Regions from separate parts of the Paenibacillus sp. FSL R10-2782 genome, predicted to be linked through region 2. Evidence: riboswitches for the same ligand, from Rfam matches in the RefSeq annotation. Region 2 holds a riboswitch; the other holds the start of a gene.
The links. Region 2 has a riboswitch for FMN ahead of ribE (riboflavin synthase). Riboswitches for the same ligand answer to the same signal wherever they lie in the genome.
Positions count from the first base shown of each region.

Region 1: linked by a shared signal. The riboswitch ahead of NST83_RS06315 (DMT family transporter) and the one ahead of ribE (riboflavin synthase) in region 2 are both predicted to bind FMN.

Region 1 is NZ_CP151951.1:1,375,264-1,384,702, reverse strand. It holds gene NST83_RS06350 (3'-5' exonuclease) at 208-819, opposite strand; gene NST83_RS06345 (SLATT domain-containing protein) at 838-1,455, opposite strand; gene NST83_RS06340 (reverse transcriptase/maturase family protein) at 1,474-2,814, opposite strand; gene NST83_RS06335 (response regulator transcription factor) at 3,213-3,920, shown strand; gene NST83_RS06330 (sensor histidine kinase) at 3,922-4,866, shown strand; gene NST83_RS06325 (ABC transporter ATP-binding protein) at 4,961-5,884, shown strand; gene NST83_RS06320 (ABC transporter permease) at 5,877-6,572, shown strand; FMN riboswitch at 6,695-6,839, shown strand; gene NST83_RS06315 (DMT family transporter) at 7,010-7,960, shown strand; gene NST83_RS06310 (methyl-accepting chemotaxis protein) at 8,199-9,439, shown strand, end outside.
Region 2 is NZ_CP151951.1:3,213,783-3,223,221, reverse strand. It holds gene NST83_RS14505 (spore germination protein) at 1-246, shown strand, start outside; gene lysA (diaminopimelate decarboxylase) at 357-1,724, shown strand; gene NST83_RS14495 (peptidylprolyl isomerase) at 1,885-2,319, shown strand; gene NST83_RS14490 (2-oxoacid:acceptor oxidoreductase family protein) at 2,569-3,582, shown strand; gene NST83_RS14485 (thiamine pyrophosphate-dependent enzyme) at 3,582-5,870, shown strand; gene NST83_RS14480 (IDEAL domain-containing protein) at 6,092-6,559, shown strand; FMN riboswitch at 6,628-6,801, shown strand; gene ribE (riboflavin synthase) at 7,133-7,798, shown strand; gene ribB (3,4-dihydroxy-2-butanone-4-phosphate synthase) at 7,827-8,519, shown strand; gene ribE (6,7-dimethyl-8-ribityllumazine synthase) at 8,566-9,030, shown strand; gene NST83_RS14460 (segregation/condensation protein A) at 9,204-9,439, shown strand, end outside.

The DNA.
Region 1 (9,439 bases), 1.8 Mb from region 2:
CTCCGAACCTGTATTTCAATACATCTCATGTTATGGTTGGAGGTTGGTATAATCTTTCATATTTGGTAATTATTCACCAGAAAACATGTCTTTTTCGGGAAATACCAATATGTAGATAATCAATAATTGTAATAAAACTTAATTAAATACATACTCGAGGAATAAACCTATCTTTTAATTTATAAATTTCTCAAGGTAACTTTATGCTTATTTATATTTATTCTCAGTTGCTACTAATTTCGCATAAGAAGGTACCCATTTAGGGGGGCCATATTTTTTTAAGTAGCTTAATTTATTTATGTAACTCTCTATGTTTACTTCTTGAGTTATACGTTTAAACACTTCCCAACATGCGTAAACATCATTCATTGCTCTATGTGCACCATCCAATGTTACTGCGTAATGAGCGCAGACATCATTCAACGTATGTGGATAATATAATTTATCTCTACATACAGTAAGTGTATCAATAAAAGAATTCTGAATACTTCTATTGGCTAATCTCATTAATGTGTGATGTAAAAATGATAAATCGAAAGCAGCATTATGCGCAACCAATAAACTATCACCTATGATTCGATTTAAGATCCTGAATGCCGTATCCTCAGTTAAACCATGTGTCAAATTTTCCACTTTGATTCCTGTTAATTCAATTACTTTTGGGGATAAATTCCCATCAAATTTTATTAATGTTGAAAATTCAGATATTACTTCATCACCCATGCAACGGATAGCAGCAATTTCAATAACTTGATCTTTTTCAGGGTTCAGGCCAGATGTCTCAAAATCAAATACTGTAATGGATTTATTCACTAGCATTTTAGTACTCCTTTATTTTTAATTAGAAGGAAAAAAGAAGTTCATAGTAATCACTAAACCCTTTATAATTATAGGCAGGATAATTGGCATCAAATACAAAAGAACTTGATATGACTTATCATAAATACCCGTTTTCCAAATAGTCTTTTTATATCTTTCAACTTGTTCTTCGTTCAATTTATTTGATTCTTCCGTATCATTTAATAAGACTCTGTAATAATCTATTGTCTCATGATTATCAACTGCTGATAACAAATTATTATAATGATTTCGGACATTGGTAATTTCATGGACACTTTCTGGCTTTAATACGCTTAGTTGTCCATATAGTTTTTCTAACTCTATATAGTTAATTTTTAAATTAAAAAACTTTTCTTGCAAGTTTTTGGTAGAAACAAACAATGAAAACAATGAAAAAATCACTGAAATGATCATTAAAAAAAGAGCTGCTTCCGTTATACGCCCATTAGTGTTTACGGGCTGTATATTCCAAATCGAATATATTACTATTACTATTGAATAATATATTAGTACCCCTTGGTAAACGTTGTATTTTCTCAATATTCTTTCTGATGCTTGAATTCTGCTCTTTCTTGTTATCCATATCTTTCTTTTAAATTCAGTTAAGTTATCCATACTTTCTTGCGCCCCCGTTCATGAAAAATGCTGCAAATCTCTTTCTAATTCTCTAATAAATTTATACGTTTCTTTATCAAACATTTCTTCAATTACTTCATCACTAAAGAAGGTAGTTGGCAACCCTAGTACTTTTTCAATAAAAGCTCTCTTATCATCTACGGTAAAATTATCTAAATTGGGTATATATGTGGTTCCATGTAAATTGTTTTTTATTTCTTTAAAGGTTCTGACGTACTTTTTTATCTTTATTTCTTCAAAATCTTCTTCTAAATTAAAACGTTTAATATATTGCTTAATTAGCCAATCGAGATGAAACAAGACTCTTTCATTTGTAATTTGCGAAAAGAAAAATGTCCACCCTCTTTTCTTACTATCTTTAATTAGACCAGTTATTTTAATATTCAATTTCCATATAAATAGTTCCTTTCCTAATTTTTTATATATTGCATATTCTTTGAATAATTTTTCTAAGGATAATTCCAACTTTTTTACAGAACTTGGCCTAACTGAAATTTGATCTTTACTAATCAAGTATCCTAAATATGAGATTTCTTTTTTTTGTACTATGCCGCTTTCTGTCTTGTCTTTATTTATTTTTAGAAGATATTTCCTTTCCAACTCCTGCTCAATTGCTTTTTTTAAACCGATAAAATCTTCTTTATGGCATAAAATCAAAATGTCATCTACAAATCTAAAATACTTATAATGAATTTTATTATTGTGTTTTTTATCAAACTTAGATAAATATAGACCAGCAAGAATATTAGATATTGATAACCCTTGAGGAACCCCTACTCCATTTGTTTTTTTTAAACCTTTAGAATAGCTCTCCTCCACTGTTGGTGTTTTTATAGCTCTTTCTATCAACTGAATAAAAGCTTTTTTTCGTATTTTACTTTTTACTTTTGACAATAAAATTTGATGATTAATAGTGTCATAGAATTGAGACAAATCTATTTTGAAATAATGGTTATAATTCTCATTTTGTAAAGTTCCGACTATAAGGTTAATAATTCTATGTATAACAGAATAAGATACCTCATTGTTATAGATTTGAGCTAGTATATTTTTCATTACAGCCAGTGTTATTTTGTCTCTTATTGTAGGCATAGAAATAACTCTTGGGTTTTTACCCTCCCCCTTAGAAATTAATTTTTGTTTGTATTTTGTAAACTTGTATGTACCGTTAATTACCTTACTATTAATAATACTTAGGTTTTTATCAAGCTCTCTTTCAAATATTCGTCTATTAATTCTGTCTAGGCCCGGGGAAGAATTATTTTTGATTCTTTCAGAATAGACTTCTCTTAAGTTTTCGATTTTATAGAGTTCGTAAAACAATTCAAATGCTCTCAAATAAATTTCCTCCTTGTATTAGAATAGGCTGAAGTAGGTTCTTGATAATTACTAAATATCTATTAACAAGTAATAGATCACAAGGTAAGAAGCTTCTTATTGTTTAGAGAATCTTGGTAAAATCCAAAATCACAAATATATTACATCAATACATTTGTAAGAACCTACCAAAGCCCATATTCACTTTATCACAATTTCTTGCATTATGTAATATATAATCCTGTATTCTCCATTTCTCATTTTTCCACTTTATTATAATGAGATTGTTTAATATTATAATTTCTGAACTCTATAGCTTCCATGGATATTTTTTATAGAAATTCCCTCCACTGCTCTATATAATTCAGGTACAGCTCGTCACACGAGCTTAATCTAAAAATTAGGGGTGTTCCACACCTATGTCACAACATATTTTACTCATTGAAGATGATACATCCATTGCCGAAATGCTACTCAAAGCACTCACCAAGGAAGGTTACACATTAACCACCGCCTATAACGGGGAAGAAGGGCTTCTTGCCTTTGAACGTCACACCTACGATCTGGTATTGGTGGATCTGATGATGCCCAAGGTGGATGGTATGGAGGTCATCCGTCGAATCCGTACCCACAGCGCTGTCCCGATTCTGATTATGTCAGCTAAGGATAGCGACGTGGATAAAGCGCTTGGACTGGGCTTCGGAGCAGACGATTATGTCGCCAAGCCCTTTTCTATGCTGGAAATGACAGCACGCATTCAGTCTGCAATCCGCAGAGCCACTACCTATGCACGCCAGCAACAACAGGAGGAACAGCCGAAAGCACAGGTCCTGACCTACGGAAATCTGCGCATTGATTTTGATCATTTTATGGTCACCCGCAACGGAATCCAAATTCAGTTAACAGCTAAGGAATCTGATATTCTCAAGCTATTTGTAACCCATCCGAACCGTGTATTTACCAAAGCGCAATTATACGGGTTTATCTGGAAAGAGGACTATATGGGTGACGAAAATGTGATTAACGTCCATATCCGCCGCTTACGTGAGAAAATCGAAGAAGACCCCTCCCACCCTGTTCATATTAAGACCTTATGGGGCATTGGCTACAAATGGGAGAACGGGTGATATGAACATCGAGAGCATCTCTGAATGGATCGTCGTCCTCATCCTATCCGTCGTTATTGTATGGCTCTGGCGGGAGCGTGTGGCGCAAAAGCGCAAAATAAAGGATATCCGAAACGCACTGGAACGGATTGTAACTGTTAATCATGCGGAAAAGCTGCTATATGTCACGGGTGACGCTGAGTTGCAACGCCTCATGACGGAAATTAACCGTTTGCTGGACTTGAATTTGAGAGTGTCTGTGGATTACAACCGAAGCCAAATCGCCATGCGCAAAATGATTTCAAACATTTCCCACGATCTCAGGACCCCGCTGACGGTGGTGCTCGGGTATGCCGAGATGCTGGATGCCGATCCGCATATTTTGCCGGAAGAACGTGCAAAGCTGCTATCCAGGATTCATCAGAAGACAAGCGAAGCGATTGAGCTGATCGGAAGCTTTTTTAGCTTGGCAAAGCTGGAGGCTAATGATACGGACATTCCGTTGACCCGGCTGGAGGTGGGAGAGCTGTGCAGACGCAGCATTTTGGAGTTTTATGATCTGCTGACCGCGCAGGGGTTTGCTGTGCATATTGATATCCCGGAGCACCCCATTCATGCCTTGGGGAACGAAGGAGCGATTGGGCGGGTGCTGAACAATCTGATTTCCAATGCGATTCGCTACGGTGCCGATGGTCGGACACTGGGACTGACTCTAACGGAACAGCAGGACACGGTGCGTATAGAGGTATGGGATCGGGGGCAAGGCATACAGGAGCCTGAGCAGGACAAGGTTTTTGAACGTATGTACACGCTTGAGGATTCCCGCAATAAGGCGATACAGGGCAGCGGGCTGGGTCTTACGATTGCCAAACGTCTGGTTGAGACGATGAACGGAGAAATTCATTTGAGCAGCATACCTTATGAGCGGACGATCTTCTCTTTTACATTGAAAAAAATCAACTATTAATCGAACTTAATAATTTTGTAAGAAACGGGAAAGAAAAATGAACATTTCGCCCTTTATCCTTGAATTATCAACAGTATACGAAGGGAGAACACCCATGACTTACATATTACGGACGCATCAACTGACCAAGGCCCTGAAGGGCAACGAAATTGTAACGGGGGTCAGCATGAATGTGCGCCAGGGGGAAACTTATGGCTTTCTCGGTCCCAATGGGGCGGGCAAGACAACGATTATGAAAATGATTACGAACCTGCTCAAGCCGACCTCGGGTGAGATTGAATTGTTCGGTGAAAAATTAACGCCAAAGTCGTACCACCTGCTCGGCCGGATGGGCTCGATTATTGAATATCCGATTTTTTATGACAGGCTGACGGCCCGGCAAAATCTCGAACTTCATTGTCAATACATGGGCTATTATAACAAGCAGGCTGTTCGGGATGCACTGGAGCTAGTGAACCTGCGAAATGCAGATGACAAGCCGGTAAAGGATTTCTCACTGGGGATGAAGCAGCGTCTCGGGATCGCCCGAGCGATTGCGACCAAGCCGGAGCTGCTGATTTTGGACGAACCCATTAATGGATTGGACCCGGTGGGGATCAAGGAAATCCGCCAATTATTTCACATGCTGTGCAAGGAATATGGCATGACGATCCTTGTGTCCAGCCACATTTTAGTGGAAATCGAGCAAATTGCTGATACGGTGGGTGTGATTAATCACGGTCGATTGATTGAGGAAGTGTCGATGGAACAGGTGCGGGAAACCAATACGGAATACATCGAATTTACGACCAATGACTGCAAAAAAGCGACCTACGTCCTCTCCCATCACCTGAATCTGACGAATATCCGGGTGCTGAATGATCAGAATATACGCATTTACGATACAAGTGTACCGCAGAAGCAAATTACGAAAACACTCATTTTAAATGAGGTAGAGGTGGATTCCATCCACCAAAAAAACAGTACGCTGGAAGACTACTTCGTGCGGCTGTTACATGGAGGTGAACTCCATGCTTAAACTGATGCAACTGGAGTTGAAAAAGTTTCATTTGGCGGGATATATCCGTTCGGCGCTGATCGCCAACGCCTGCATTCTAGGGTTGCTCAGTACTATTGCGCAGGACAGCCACATTGAAGGAGTACCCGAATTTACACAGTACGCTCAGCTTCTCAATCTCATGGACAATATGGTGAGGGCCACGTTTATTGTATTTGCCTCCGTCCTGCTGTGCCGCTTTATTGTGAGCGAATTTAAGTCCAAGTCGATTAACATCTTGTTCATGTACCCGATTGACCGCAAAAAGCTAATGGTCGCCAAACTCTTGGTCGTGTTGCTGTTTACGTTCCTGTCCATTATTTTATCGGAAATCATCATTACGGCAGCCCTTCATCTATTAAATCAGTTCGTCGTTATTGTACCAGATAAGCTTAGCCTCACTACACTAGGACAGCAATCAGTGCGGACACTGATCAATGCGGTTGCAGCAAGCTTTATGGGGCTGGTTCCGCTGTACATGGGAATGCGAAAATACTCGATACCCACCACCATCGTGAGCTCGATCCTAATCGTAGCCCTGCTGTTCTCGAATAATAACGGCGCTACACTTAGCTCCATTGCACTTGTACAGATCGGCTTTGCCGCGCTGGGGATGCTCGTAGCTTATGCGGCCATCCGTCGTATCGAGTACAAAGATATTACCTCGTAATATGTAATTTTGTAAAACGATTTCAAAAAATAAATGAAAACCTTTGTTCGATGTACACATATTTTTCACTGGACTTCATTCTAAAACAGGTATATCCTATAGGAGAAATTAAAAAACGGAATAAGGATCTTCGGGGTAGGGTGTGATTCCCAACCGGCGGTATGGCTCATGGAGCTAAGCCCGCGACTCTGTATCTGGCAACAAGATACGGACTGATTTGGTGAGATGCCAAAGCCGACGGTAAAGTCCGGATGGAAGAAGATCGAAGCATGAACATGCCGTCAAGTGGATGAATGCTGCATTCTTGGTTTTGCAGCAACTTCTTAACTTGCATAAAGCGGCAAGTTTATTTGATCAACCCCCGTCTTGCATGGCCTATCGCCATGGACGGGGGTTTTTGTGCCACCGGTCCTGTATTCGCAAGGAGCTAATTGAGTATGAGTCAATCATCAACTGTACTAACATCCAAAGGTTTTGATCGTAGCTCCCACATGAAAAGCGGTTTTTGGCTAGTCGCGATTGGAGCGGCCTTGTGGGGCGCGGACCCGCTGTTTCGTATTATTTTGCTCAAATCATTTACCTCTACACAAATTGTGCTGATGGAGCATGTGCTGCTCTTTATCGCCCTGGCACCAGTGCTGTGGAAGCATCGCGAGGAGCTTAAAGCGGTACGGCTTCGTCAGATTTTGGCTATTTTGTTCGTCTCGTGGGGCGGCTCGGCTCTAGCCAGCGTGATTTTCACAATGGCACTCAGCAACGGTGATCTTAACGCTGTGCTGCTGCTCCAAAAGCTTCAACCGTTGGTCGCTATTATTCTGGCCCGCATTATATTGAAGGAAATGCTGCCGCGTAATTTTGGAATATTAATTGTCGTGGCTCTGTTTGGGACGTATCTTCTTACCTTCGGCTGGTCGCTCCCTTTTGGACATGTTCATGATTTCGTCCACGTCGGCAGCCTGCTTGCACTTGGAGCTGCGGTCCTGTGGGGCGGTTCGACAGTGATGGGAAGCTACTTGCTTCGTTCGATGAAATATGAGACGGTGACCTCCCTGCGCTTCATGATGGCTCTGCCTCTGCTGATCGTTCTCACCTCTGTGGAGCATGCACCTTGGAATATGCCTGCTGGCACATGGGCGGGCGCAGCCGTGATTATCAACCTGTTGCTGCAGGCGCTGCTCCCCGGTCTTCTCAGCCTGTTACTGTATTACAAGGGCCTCAGTACGACCAAGGCGTCTTATGCCACGATGGCAGAACTAAGCTTCCCGATGGTCGGCGTTGTAATTAACTGGATCGCTTTCCAGCAGATCGTTACGGTAGCGCAATTGACTGGCTTTATGCTTATCTGGATTACACTCTTTATGATTTCTCGTCAGCAAAAAAACGAATAGGTTCAATGTCCATTTTATCCCTCACCCAAGCCAAATCGAGAAGATGCTTTTGCATCTCCGATTTGGCTTTTTATGTATAAGTATTAATATTTAATATACTACTTTAGAACTATTTTTAGATAAAAACGTCCTAAACATGCAACTATTCCTCGTTTCCCAGAGATTACATCTATAAAATCCTTTAGCTTTTGTCGAATAAAACAATGTAGTGATCATCACACACAGAGGAGCAAGAACTATGACTAACGTAAAACAAACAATTCCATGGTGGGCCAGGTTTCTCAAACAGTTCTATTTAATGCGGACAAAATTGATTGTATCTTTTTTGGCAGTCCTATTGATTCCAAGTATTCTTATTGGATATTTTTCGTATCAGAGTGCCGAAACACAGCTTCGCCAGCAAATGGCTAGCTCGGTCAATACGAACTTGAATTTGATCCAAGGCAATATTAATCAATATGTATCCCCCATTATGAAGGATATGGATGTATTTGCATCTGAATTTCAATCCGATTCTTTTATCACAAACGCTGACACCATTCAGGCCAGGCTGGATCTAATCACCAAGGCTCATCCTGAATTGGATGGTGTGATTCTGGGTAATGCGAAGGGCGAATACATCCGTTCACCGAAAAAAGAATCCACAGACTATGATCCCCGACAAAAAACTTGGTACAAGCTGGCTACAGCACAGGACGGTAAAGTAATCGTTGGAGTTCCTAAGGCGAGTGCCTCCACGGGTAATTTGGTAGTCACTATATCAAGAACCCTGACGGAGGGACAGGGGGCCATAGCACTGAACCTGAGTCTGGATAAGATGAGCGAGAGCTTGAGCGGGATCAGCATTGGTCAGCGCGGCGGACTGTTTATTGTGGATGCCGAGCACAAGCTCGTATCCGGGGCTGGAGCAGCGTTCAAGAACACGGGTAAAAAACCGGCAGACACCATTACCGGATTACCTGAATTGCCAAAAACAGCTCAAGGACAATCTCAAGAAGCTCCTTCCATAAAACAAATTCAGTTTATGAATAGAACCGTGGAGGCTTTCTCAATCGTTGATCCCCTCACTGGATGGAACATTATCGCCCTGTCCGATCTGGAGGATTACAGTGATGCAGCCCAACCGATCTTGAAGCAAAGCCTGATCGTTATTGCTATATCCGTGCTGGCTGCTGCTATTGTTATTATCCTGATGATTCGCTCGTTCCTGATTCCACTAGGCAAGCTGCAAAATGGAACCCGCGATGTCCGTGACGGCAATCTCACCGCACGGGTCAATTTGTCCGGCAAGGATGAATTCAGCGAGCTGGCGCAAAATTTTGACCAGATGACACATGCACTGCATACGATGGTTTCCGAGGTCAACCAGACGTCATCACGACTCGCATCCTCTTCTCTGATGATTAAGGAAAGTACAGAGCAAACGACGGAATCCGTGCAGCATGTAGCGGAAACAGTTATGGAATCCGCAGAAAATGC
Region 2 (9,439 bases):
GTTCCGGGTTTTATTGTAGGCACGACACTGATCATTTTGATGCTGACGCTGCATCGGTCATATAACTCTTCCTACCTGTGGCCGTTCATTCCTTTTAATGCCAAGGCGATGGCTTCCATCTTGTTCCGTATGCCTGTGCTGAATGCGCCTAACCGTCCATCATCTAACAAAACGCGGGACAATACGCGTATGCCGAACACGGATGCAAGCACGGATTCGAACTCTGGCAACAGGCAAGAACATTAATATAAATGATCTGCATAAAAATCCATTCTTCTTGATGCTTTTTTTGCTATACTGGTGTTAACATTCGATGGAATATGACTTGTTTGTTCCAGAAAGAGAGGCGCCAGAACATGTATTTGCATGGAAGCAGTAAAATTAACAGCAATGGACATTTGGAGATTGGCGGATGTGATACAACGTTTTTGAAGGAGCGTTTTGGAACACCGCTATATATTGTAGATGAACAGTTAGTACGCCAGCGTTGCCGGGAGTTTATAGAAGCTTTTCGTGAAACCGGCTTGAAGTTTCAAGTCGCTTATGCAAGCAAAGCATTTTGCGTAATGGCGATGTGTGCTTTGGCTGCAGAAGAAGGGATGTCGCTCGACGTCGTTTCCAGTGGAGAACTGTTCACCGCGATGCAAGCTGGATTTCCGGCAGAGCGAATCCATTTTCACGGCAACAACAAAACACCGGAAGAAATTGAAATGGCGCTAGATGCGCAAATTGGTTGCTTCGTGGTCGACAGCGAGATGGAACTGCATTTGCTTCAGGCCCTTGCCTCCGAGCGGAAACAGCAGGTAAATATTTTATTGCGGGTTACACCGGGGGTTGAAGCGCATACGCACGAATATATGGCCACAGGGCAAGAGGATTCAAAGTTCGGTTTTGACATTGCGAACGGTACAGCACGCCATGCGGTGGAGCAGGTTATCAGGCTGGATCATCTGAACTTACTGGGGGTACATTCCCATATCGGATCGCAAATTTTTGAAGTGAACGGCTTCCAAATGGCTGCCGAACGGGTTGCCGCTTTTTGCAGAGAAATCAAGGAACAGCTTCAGTTTTCTTTCAAGGTTATTAATCTAGGTGGGGGATTTGGCATTCGTTACACAGAAGAGGATACACCACTGAAAATTTCCACTTATGTGCAGGCTATCGGCGAAGCGGTAAAAACTCATTTTTCCGGGCTTTATGATGAGCTTCCAGAAATCTGGATTGAGCCGGGACGCAGTATTGTGGGCGATTCAGGCACAACCTTATACACGGTAGGAAGTATCAAGGATATTCCGCAGGTACGGAAATACGTCTCGGTGGACGGTGGAATGACGGATAATCCGCGTCCAGCGCTATATCAGGCGAGGTATGAAGCCATGCTGGCTAACCGAGCGTACGATGCGAACGAGGAGACGGTATCCATTGCGGGCAAATGCTGTGAAAGCGGCGATATGCTCATTTGGGATGTGGAGCTGCCGCGTCCGACCAACGGGGATTTGCTCGCTGTTGCTTCAACCGGAGCCTACAATTATTCTATGGCGAGTAATTATAACCGGATACGCCGACCAGCGGTTGTATTTGTAAACAATGGTGAGGCCGAGCTGGTGGTGCGCCGGGAAAGCTATGAGGATATCGTTCGGAATGATGTCGTGCCACAGCGCCTGGTTCGTGACCAAGCCGGTTCATCGGTTCATCCCAATGCCAAGATAACGGTTTCTTCCTGATTTTGATAAGCGTGACGAAGTAGACCATTTAGCCGGAAGTGATATACCGGGGATAATGGTCTCTTTTTTGGACAAGGCTTTGCTAAGAGCGGCAATTCATAGTAAACTGGAACTTGATGCTATTTAGCTTTCAAAACAGGTTGAAAAGGAGCTACAAACAATGAAAAAAGGTAGAATAGATCTTGAAAATGGCGGTATCGTCGAAATTGATTTTTTTCCAGAAGAAGCGCCAAACACGGTTGCTAACTTTGAAAAGCTGGCAAACAGCGGCTACTACAACGGCTTGAGCTTTCACCGTGTAATTCCAGGCTTTGTTGCCCAAGGTGGTTGTCCTAATGGAACAGGCACAGGCGGCCCTGGCTACACAATCGACTGCGAAACAGCTACGAACACAACGAAGCATGCCAAGGGCGTTCTGTCCATGGCGCATGCAGGCCGTAACACAGGCGGAAGCCAGTTCTTTATCTGTTACGCTCCACAGCCGCATTTGGATGGAGTACATACTGTATTTGGTCAAGTGACCAAAGGTATGGAATTCATTGATGCTGTAAAACAAGGCGACAAAATGAAAGAGGTTAAAGTATTTGACGCGTAATATACCGTTAAATGCATGATCTTTTTGTATAACGTTACACCTAAGCCGTTCTGTCTTTGGACAGAGCGGCTTTTTGTTGTCTTTTGTTTGACGGTTTGCTGATTTTCGCGTACATGCGGGTCTTGAAGTGAATAAAATCACATTCGAAAAGTAAGTGTTGTGATAGCCTTTTCATTAGAATGCATTTTCCATTTTTAGTTATGAGTTTTACAGCACAGTAATGGTTGCAAAAGAAGGGGGCTTATCACTTTGTCTATATTAACACGCACAAATCGACTTGGATTTTTTGAAATCCGGCTGGAATCCATTGGTGGACTCGGCGCTAATCTGGCTGGAAAAATGCTGGCCGAAACGGGCGTGCTTGGTCTGGGGCTAAATGCTTCCAATTTCGCGTCCTACGGTTCGGAAAAAAAGGGAACCCCGGTCAAAAGCTTTGTACGCTTTTGTGATCCCGGGGTCGATATCCGTGATCACAGTCCGATCGAGCAACCGCATGTGGTAGGTATTTTTCATGAAACATTGTACAAAACGGTCAATGTCATCAGTGGGCTTCCAGCGGATGGGATCGTTGTGGTCAATTCCACGCGTCCGGCAGAGGAAATACGGGCTGATTTGGGGCTAGTATCCGGTACGCTGGCGGTAGTGGATGCGATGGGAATCGCACTGGAGGAGCGGACCAAGCTGAACACGTCCATGTTGGGTGCGCTGTTCCGTGTCTGTGATTTTTTAGATCCGGAGGCGATGAGATCGGTCATTCGCAGTACGTTTGAGAAGAAAAATCCACAACTGGTGGAGCCTAATTTGCGTACGTTTAACCGGGGCTTTGAGGAAATGGAACTGCACGTATATCCAGTTACAAACGCTGCCCAGGATCACATTTTTGAACGGCCGCAGCCTTTGCTGGGCTATGAAACACAACCCTCGGGAGGTATTATAGCCACGCAGGGAAACAGCATGACGAGAGATGTCAGCGGTTCACGTCAGGGCTTTGTGCCTGAATATGAAGCTGATAAATGTACACATTGTGCCAAGTGTGATTCGATTTGCCCGGATTACTGTTTTGTATGGGAAGAGCAGGCGGACAAACGGGGAAGAATGCTGCCATTTTTGCAAGGGATTGATTACCAGTATTGCAAAGGATGCTTGAAATGCGTAGATATTTGCCCGTCGGGGGCATTAAGCTCGCGTCGTGAGCAATGGGGATGGGCGGAGCAGCATCGGGTTGCCCATCAATTTCCGGTATATGAAGGAGGCCGTGTGTAATGGCGAAACTGGAGGAGGAGCTCAAGCAGACAGGCGCCGCACAGGTGACAACGTTCGAATCCGGCAATGAAATGGCGGCTACGGCGGCTGCGCAGATCAATTATCATATGATGGGATATTTTCCGATCACACCCTCGACCGAGGTGGCGCAATATCTGGATCAGATGAGAACGAGAGGTCAGCATGACATTAAGCTGGTTGCAGCAGACGGTGAGCATGGATCGGCAGGGATATGCTATGGTGCTGCCGCAGCGGGAGCGAGGGTTGTGAATGCAACAAGTTCGCAAGGCTTCCTGTATATGCTGGAGCAGTTGCCTGTGCAGTCAGGCACTCGTTTTCCTATGGTTATGAATCTGGTGACCCGGGCTATCAGTGGCCCGCTGGATATCCGTGGGGATCACTCAGACTTGTATTATGGTTTGAATACAGGCTGGGTGATTTTGACCGCAAGTACGCCGCAGGCTGTGTATGATATGAACATCATGGCGCTGAAAATCGCAGAGCACAGCGATGTTAGACTGCCTGTGATGGTCGCTTATGACGGTTTTTACACGTCCCATCAGAAGCGTAAGGTGCAATATTTTGCTGATGCCGAAACTGTGCGTGGTTTTGTGGGGCCAAATCCGAATCTGAATTATCCGAATATTTCCGATTTTGACCATCCGGTTACTGTCGGGGCGCATATGAATGGCGATGACCTGACGAATAATCATGCTCAGTTATCCGAGGCGTTAAAGCGGTCAGAAGGAGTATATGAGCAGGTAGCCGCAGAATATGCCGCATTATCCGGGCGGGAATATCCGATTTTGGATCTCTATCATATGGAGGATGCCGAGGTTGCAATATTCCTGTTGAATTCAGCGGCTGAATCGGCCAAGGATGTAGCCGATCAGCTCCGCGCGCGTGGCATTAAGGCTGGTGTGATTCGTCCGAATATCATTCGACCGCTTCCGGCCGCGCAGCTGCGTGAGACATTGCGCCATGTCAAGGCGCTGCTGGTGGGTGAACGTGCGGATTCGTACGGCGCCGATGGCGGTAATTTGACGCACGAAATCAAGGCGGCCTTGCAGGAGGACCCGCTGAACCGGACGCTTGTATTGTGCCGCATCTTTGGCTTGGGCGGCAAGGATTTTTATGCGGAAGACGCTGAGGCGTTCTTCCAGCTTGCGATTGAGGCGGCGGAAGCCGGACGGATCGTGAAGCCATTTGATTATTACGGGCTTAATCCAGGGTCCCCGGACAAGGTCATGCCGCAGGTTATGCAGCCGCCACGGGGGGATGCATACCGTACCGGTCTGATTCAGGTGACGCCGGATGAGGCGACCGGCAAGCTCAAGGTCAAGGTACCGCCGCTGCGCTCGCTGACGACCAAACCACGCCGTCTCACACCGGGTCATGGGGCGTGTCCGGGCTGTGGAGCGTTGTCTGCGCTGGAGCTGTTTTTCAAAGGCATCGAAGGCGATATCGTCGTGCTGTTCCAAACAGGCTGCGTATACGTGGTGACGACAGGTTATCCGTATACATCACACAAGCAGCCTATGATTCATAATCTTTTTCAAAATGGGGCTGCTACACTCTCTGGAGCGCTGGAGGCTTATATGGAGATGAAGCGCCGCAATGAGATTGAGATGGCAGATGACCCGACCTTTATAATGATCAGTGGTGACGGCGGGATGGATATTGGCATGGGGTCGGCTATCGGGGCTGCACTGCGTAATCATAAGCTGATCATGCTGGAATATGATAATGAGGGCTACATGAATACAGGCTCGCAGCAATCGTACTCGACTCCGGTAGGTCACATGACAAGCACATCAGGCGTAGGGAAAATGCAAAAAGGCAAGCAGGGTCACCACAAGGATACGGTGCAAATTATGGCTGCCTGCAATATTCCATATGCCTTCACGGCAGCGGAAAGCCATCCGCAGGATATGCTGCGTAAAGCGGCCAAGGCACAATGGTATGCCAATAACGTGGGAACGGCCTATGGTAAAATCCTGTGCGCCTGTCCACTGAACTGGAAATCCGAGGATAGACTGGGTACCAGCATTGTGGGTGCAGCTGTGGAGTCTTGCTTTTTCCCGCTGTACGAGATTGAGCAAGGCAGTACGACGATTACGTACAATCCGGAGGACAAGGGAAAACGGATTCCAGCCGCAGAATGGCTCAAATTAATGGGCAAAACAAAACATCTTCTCAAGGAGGAAGCCACGCTGGCTACCTTTGAGCAGGAGATTGAACGCCGCTGGAGTATCCTGAAAAAGAAACATGAAATTTCGGAGCTATAATCCAATTTTTTTGCATAATAAAATTTGAACATTGTTATAAGATATTGCGGCACCGGTACGATCAAGATTCTTTGCGCTTGTTGCGCGAAGAATCTTTTTTGTCGTTTATGGGATGAAGCATAAAAAATCAGGTAATGATTTCCGATATAGGAGTGAAGGCCTACGTGAAACATATTGAATTAGAGCTTTCTCTGAATTTTAAGATGCAATGAGGTGCAGGTATGATTAAGCTGAATACAGTTGAAATAATCGAAATTATAAAGAAGCAAATACCCAAGGTCATGAATATCACGCCAGTGGAACTGAAATTTACGTATGACTTTGGACGGACATCGCTGGCAGCGACGGATCACAAATTCACGCTGACGAACCAGCATTATTCCGCCAAGGTGATGGATTGTGTGCTGGAGACGCAGGTGCGTCCGATATTAATGTGTGAAATTATTTATTTTCTAAAATGTGAGTTTATTGACGGGCATGTTGAGGTACGGTTGGATTATGACGCATGCTCTGAAGGAGGTCACGGACCCACGGCTTCAGCGGTTATTACCTTTGACCATGCTACACAGCTCGGCCTGGAAGAACTGGCTGATCTGATTGATCTGGCGCTTCATATGAATGATAAAACCTGGTTTGAGGAGCTTTCCAGCCAATATGTTAAAACAAAAGCAGGAGCTTCTATCCGATAACTTGCTTTTTTTAGAAGTCGGTGCTAATATACGTAACAAGTTTAATGCTAATTCAATTAAATAAGAGCAAGATCCTTCGGGGCGGGGCGCAATTCCCCACCGGCGGTGATGACGTGTCTGTACATAGCTTCTGCGATGAACAGCGCGGCTTAGTCCGTGACCCGGATGCTGAACGATCAGCAGACGGTGGACCTGGTGCAATTCCGGGACCGACAGTATAGTCTGGATGGGAGAAGGATACGAAGCGCATGTGCATGACGTGACATGTGCCGATTTTTAGCATACGTAATGGTACGTACGGCTTATTTCGTTGCAGATAGCATACGGAAGATTGCTTGTTCTTCAAGCTTTTTTCGGAGATGCTTCTGAGCGTATTTGGTCGTATGCACATTCATGCTTTCTATTGGCAAGCTTGTTATTCATGTGGTCTCAGGATGTATATGGACTGCGCTTGCATACTGCAAATTCGACTCTCATCACCCCCATGACGGATATGATCCGGACTGGGGGTTTTTTGCGCTTACCCTGATGAATCAGGAATAAACTGAACTTTAGATGGAAAGGAGTGAAGGCATGTTTACCGGATTGGTCGAGGAGGTGGGACGGATTCAGCAGATTTCCAGAAGCGGAGAAGCGATGGTGCTGGGCATTACAGGTGCTGTGGTATTGGGCGATTTGAAAATAGGAGACAGTGTTTCCGTGAATGGTGTTTGTCTGACCGCAACACAGGTGGGTACTAAGAATTTTAAGGTAGACGTGATGCCGCAAACCTTTCGCAGCAGTAATTTGAAGGAGCTGAAATCCGGTAGCCAGGTCAATTTGGAACGGGCTATGGTGGCGAACGGCAGGTTCGGAGGGCATATCGTACAAGGACATGTGGATGGAACGGGCACGATTCGTCGGGTGACCTCAGACCAGAATGCGGTTGTGTATGAAGTCGCTCCTACTGATCAGGCAATATTCAAATATATTCTTCTCAAAGGCTCGATTACTCTCGACGGTATCAGCCTTACGGTTGCCCAGCGCACGGGAGATACCTTTGCCGTATCTATCATCCCCCATACTTTATCCGAGACGGCCTTGCAGGCCAAACGTGAGGGAGACTCCGTCAATATTGAATGCGACATCTTAGGCAAATATGTGGAGCAGCTTTTGAACTACGGAAAATTAGCAGTGACGGAGGGAACAGAGAAAGCTCCTATGAGTCTGGATTATTTGGCGAAGCACGGCTTTGCCTGATGCCATAAGAAATAAGGAGGAAAGCGTAATGGAAAGCGGGAGTAGAGAGAGCCATTCAAACATAGTGGCTGACGTCGTGGAGTATGGTGTGTTGGAGCAGGAAATGGAAATTCGTCTGGATTCCATTGAAGAAGCGCTGGAGGAACTAAAGAACGGTAAAGTCGTGATCGTGGTGGATGATGAGCAACGGGAAAACGAAGGCGATTTTATCGCTCTGGCTGAAAAGGCGTCCCCCGAGGTCATTAATTTCATGATTACCGAAGGCCGCGGGTTGGTCTGTGTGCCGATTACAGGGCAAAGAGCCGAGGCACTGGAATTGCAGCCGATGGTGGAGCAAAATACAGATTTCCACGGCACAGCCTTTACCGTGTCGGTGGATCACAGAGAAACGACAACGGGGATTTCAGCAGCCGAGCGTTCATTGACCGTGCGTGCGCTGACCGACGAAACAGCCACAGGAAGTGATTTCCGCAAGCCAGGTCACATGTTTCCGCTGATCGCCCACGATGGGGGTGTTTTGCAGCGTGCGGGTCATACCGAGGCGGCTGTTGATCTGGCCCGGCTCTGCGGCTCCAAACCCGCCGGGGTCATTTGCGAAATTATAAAGGAAGATGGGTCCATGGCTCGGGTACCTGATTTGGCAGTGATCGCCAAGCGTCATCATTTGAAGCTGATCAGTATTCAGGATTTGATTGATTATCGTCGTCGTATGTCATTGTAAGTACAGTTTTGCAACTCATTATTTTAAAAAAGAGAGGTTGATTCATATGGCACGTTTTCTGGAAGGTAATCTCGTATCGGATGGTTTGAAGTATGGTATTGTAGTGGGCCGGTTTAATGAGTTTATTACGAGTAAGCTGTTAAGTGGTGCAATCGACGCACTTCAGCGGCATGGAGCGGGGGAAGATGAGATTGATGTGGCCTGGGTGCCAGGCGCTTTTGAAATTTCACTAATTGCTCAAAAAATGGCTGCAAGCGGTAAATACGATGCTGTTATTACGCTGGGTACGGTGATTCGTGGTTCTACCTCGCATTATGATATCGTCTGCAATGAAGTGGCCAAGGGTGTGGCGGCAAGCAGTCTGAAAACAGGTGTGCCTGTTATTTTCGGTGTAGTGACGACGGAAAACATAGAGCAGGCTATTGAGCGTGCAGGTACGAAGGCTGGTAATAAAGGCTGGGATTCAGCGCTGGCTGCGATTGAGATGGCGAATCTGGGCAAGCAGTTTTAATTTTGTGAACATCTGAATGGAACGGCATAACTATAGCCGGAAAATGGGATTGGATTGTTAAGCAAGGCGATGACGTATATACTACAGAAAGAGGGATTGATAAAGTCGAGCATAAGTGCTAACGGGGAAAGGTATTGTTGAATGATGATTGGAGTAAGGCAGGGGGAAGCATATTGACAGTCGTAAATTACAAGCTAGAAACATTCGAGGGTCCGCTGGATCTGCTGTTGCATCTGATTGATAAGGCCGAGATCGATATTCAGGATATCCCTATTAGTGATATTACCGATCAGTATATGGCTTTTTTGCACAGTATGCAGGAGCTGGAACTGGACATTACGAGCGAGTTTCTGGTAATGGCGGCGACGCTCTTATCCATTAAGAGTAAATTGCTGCTTCCCAAGCCACC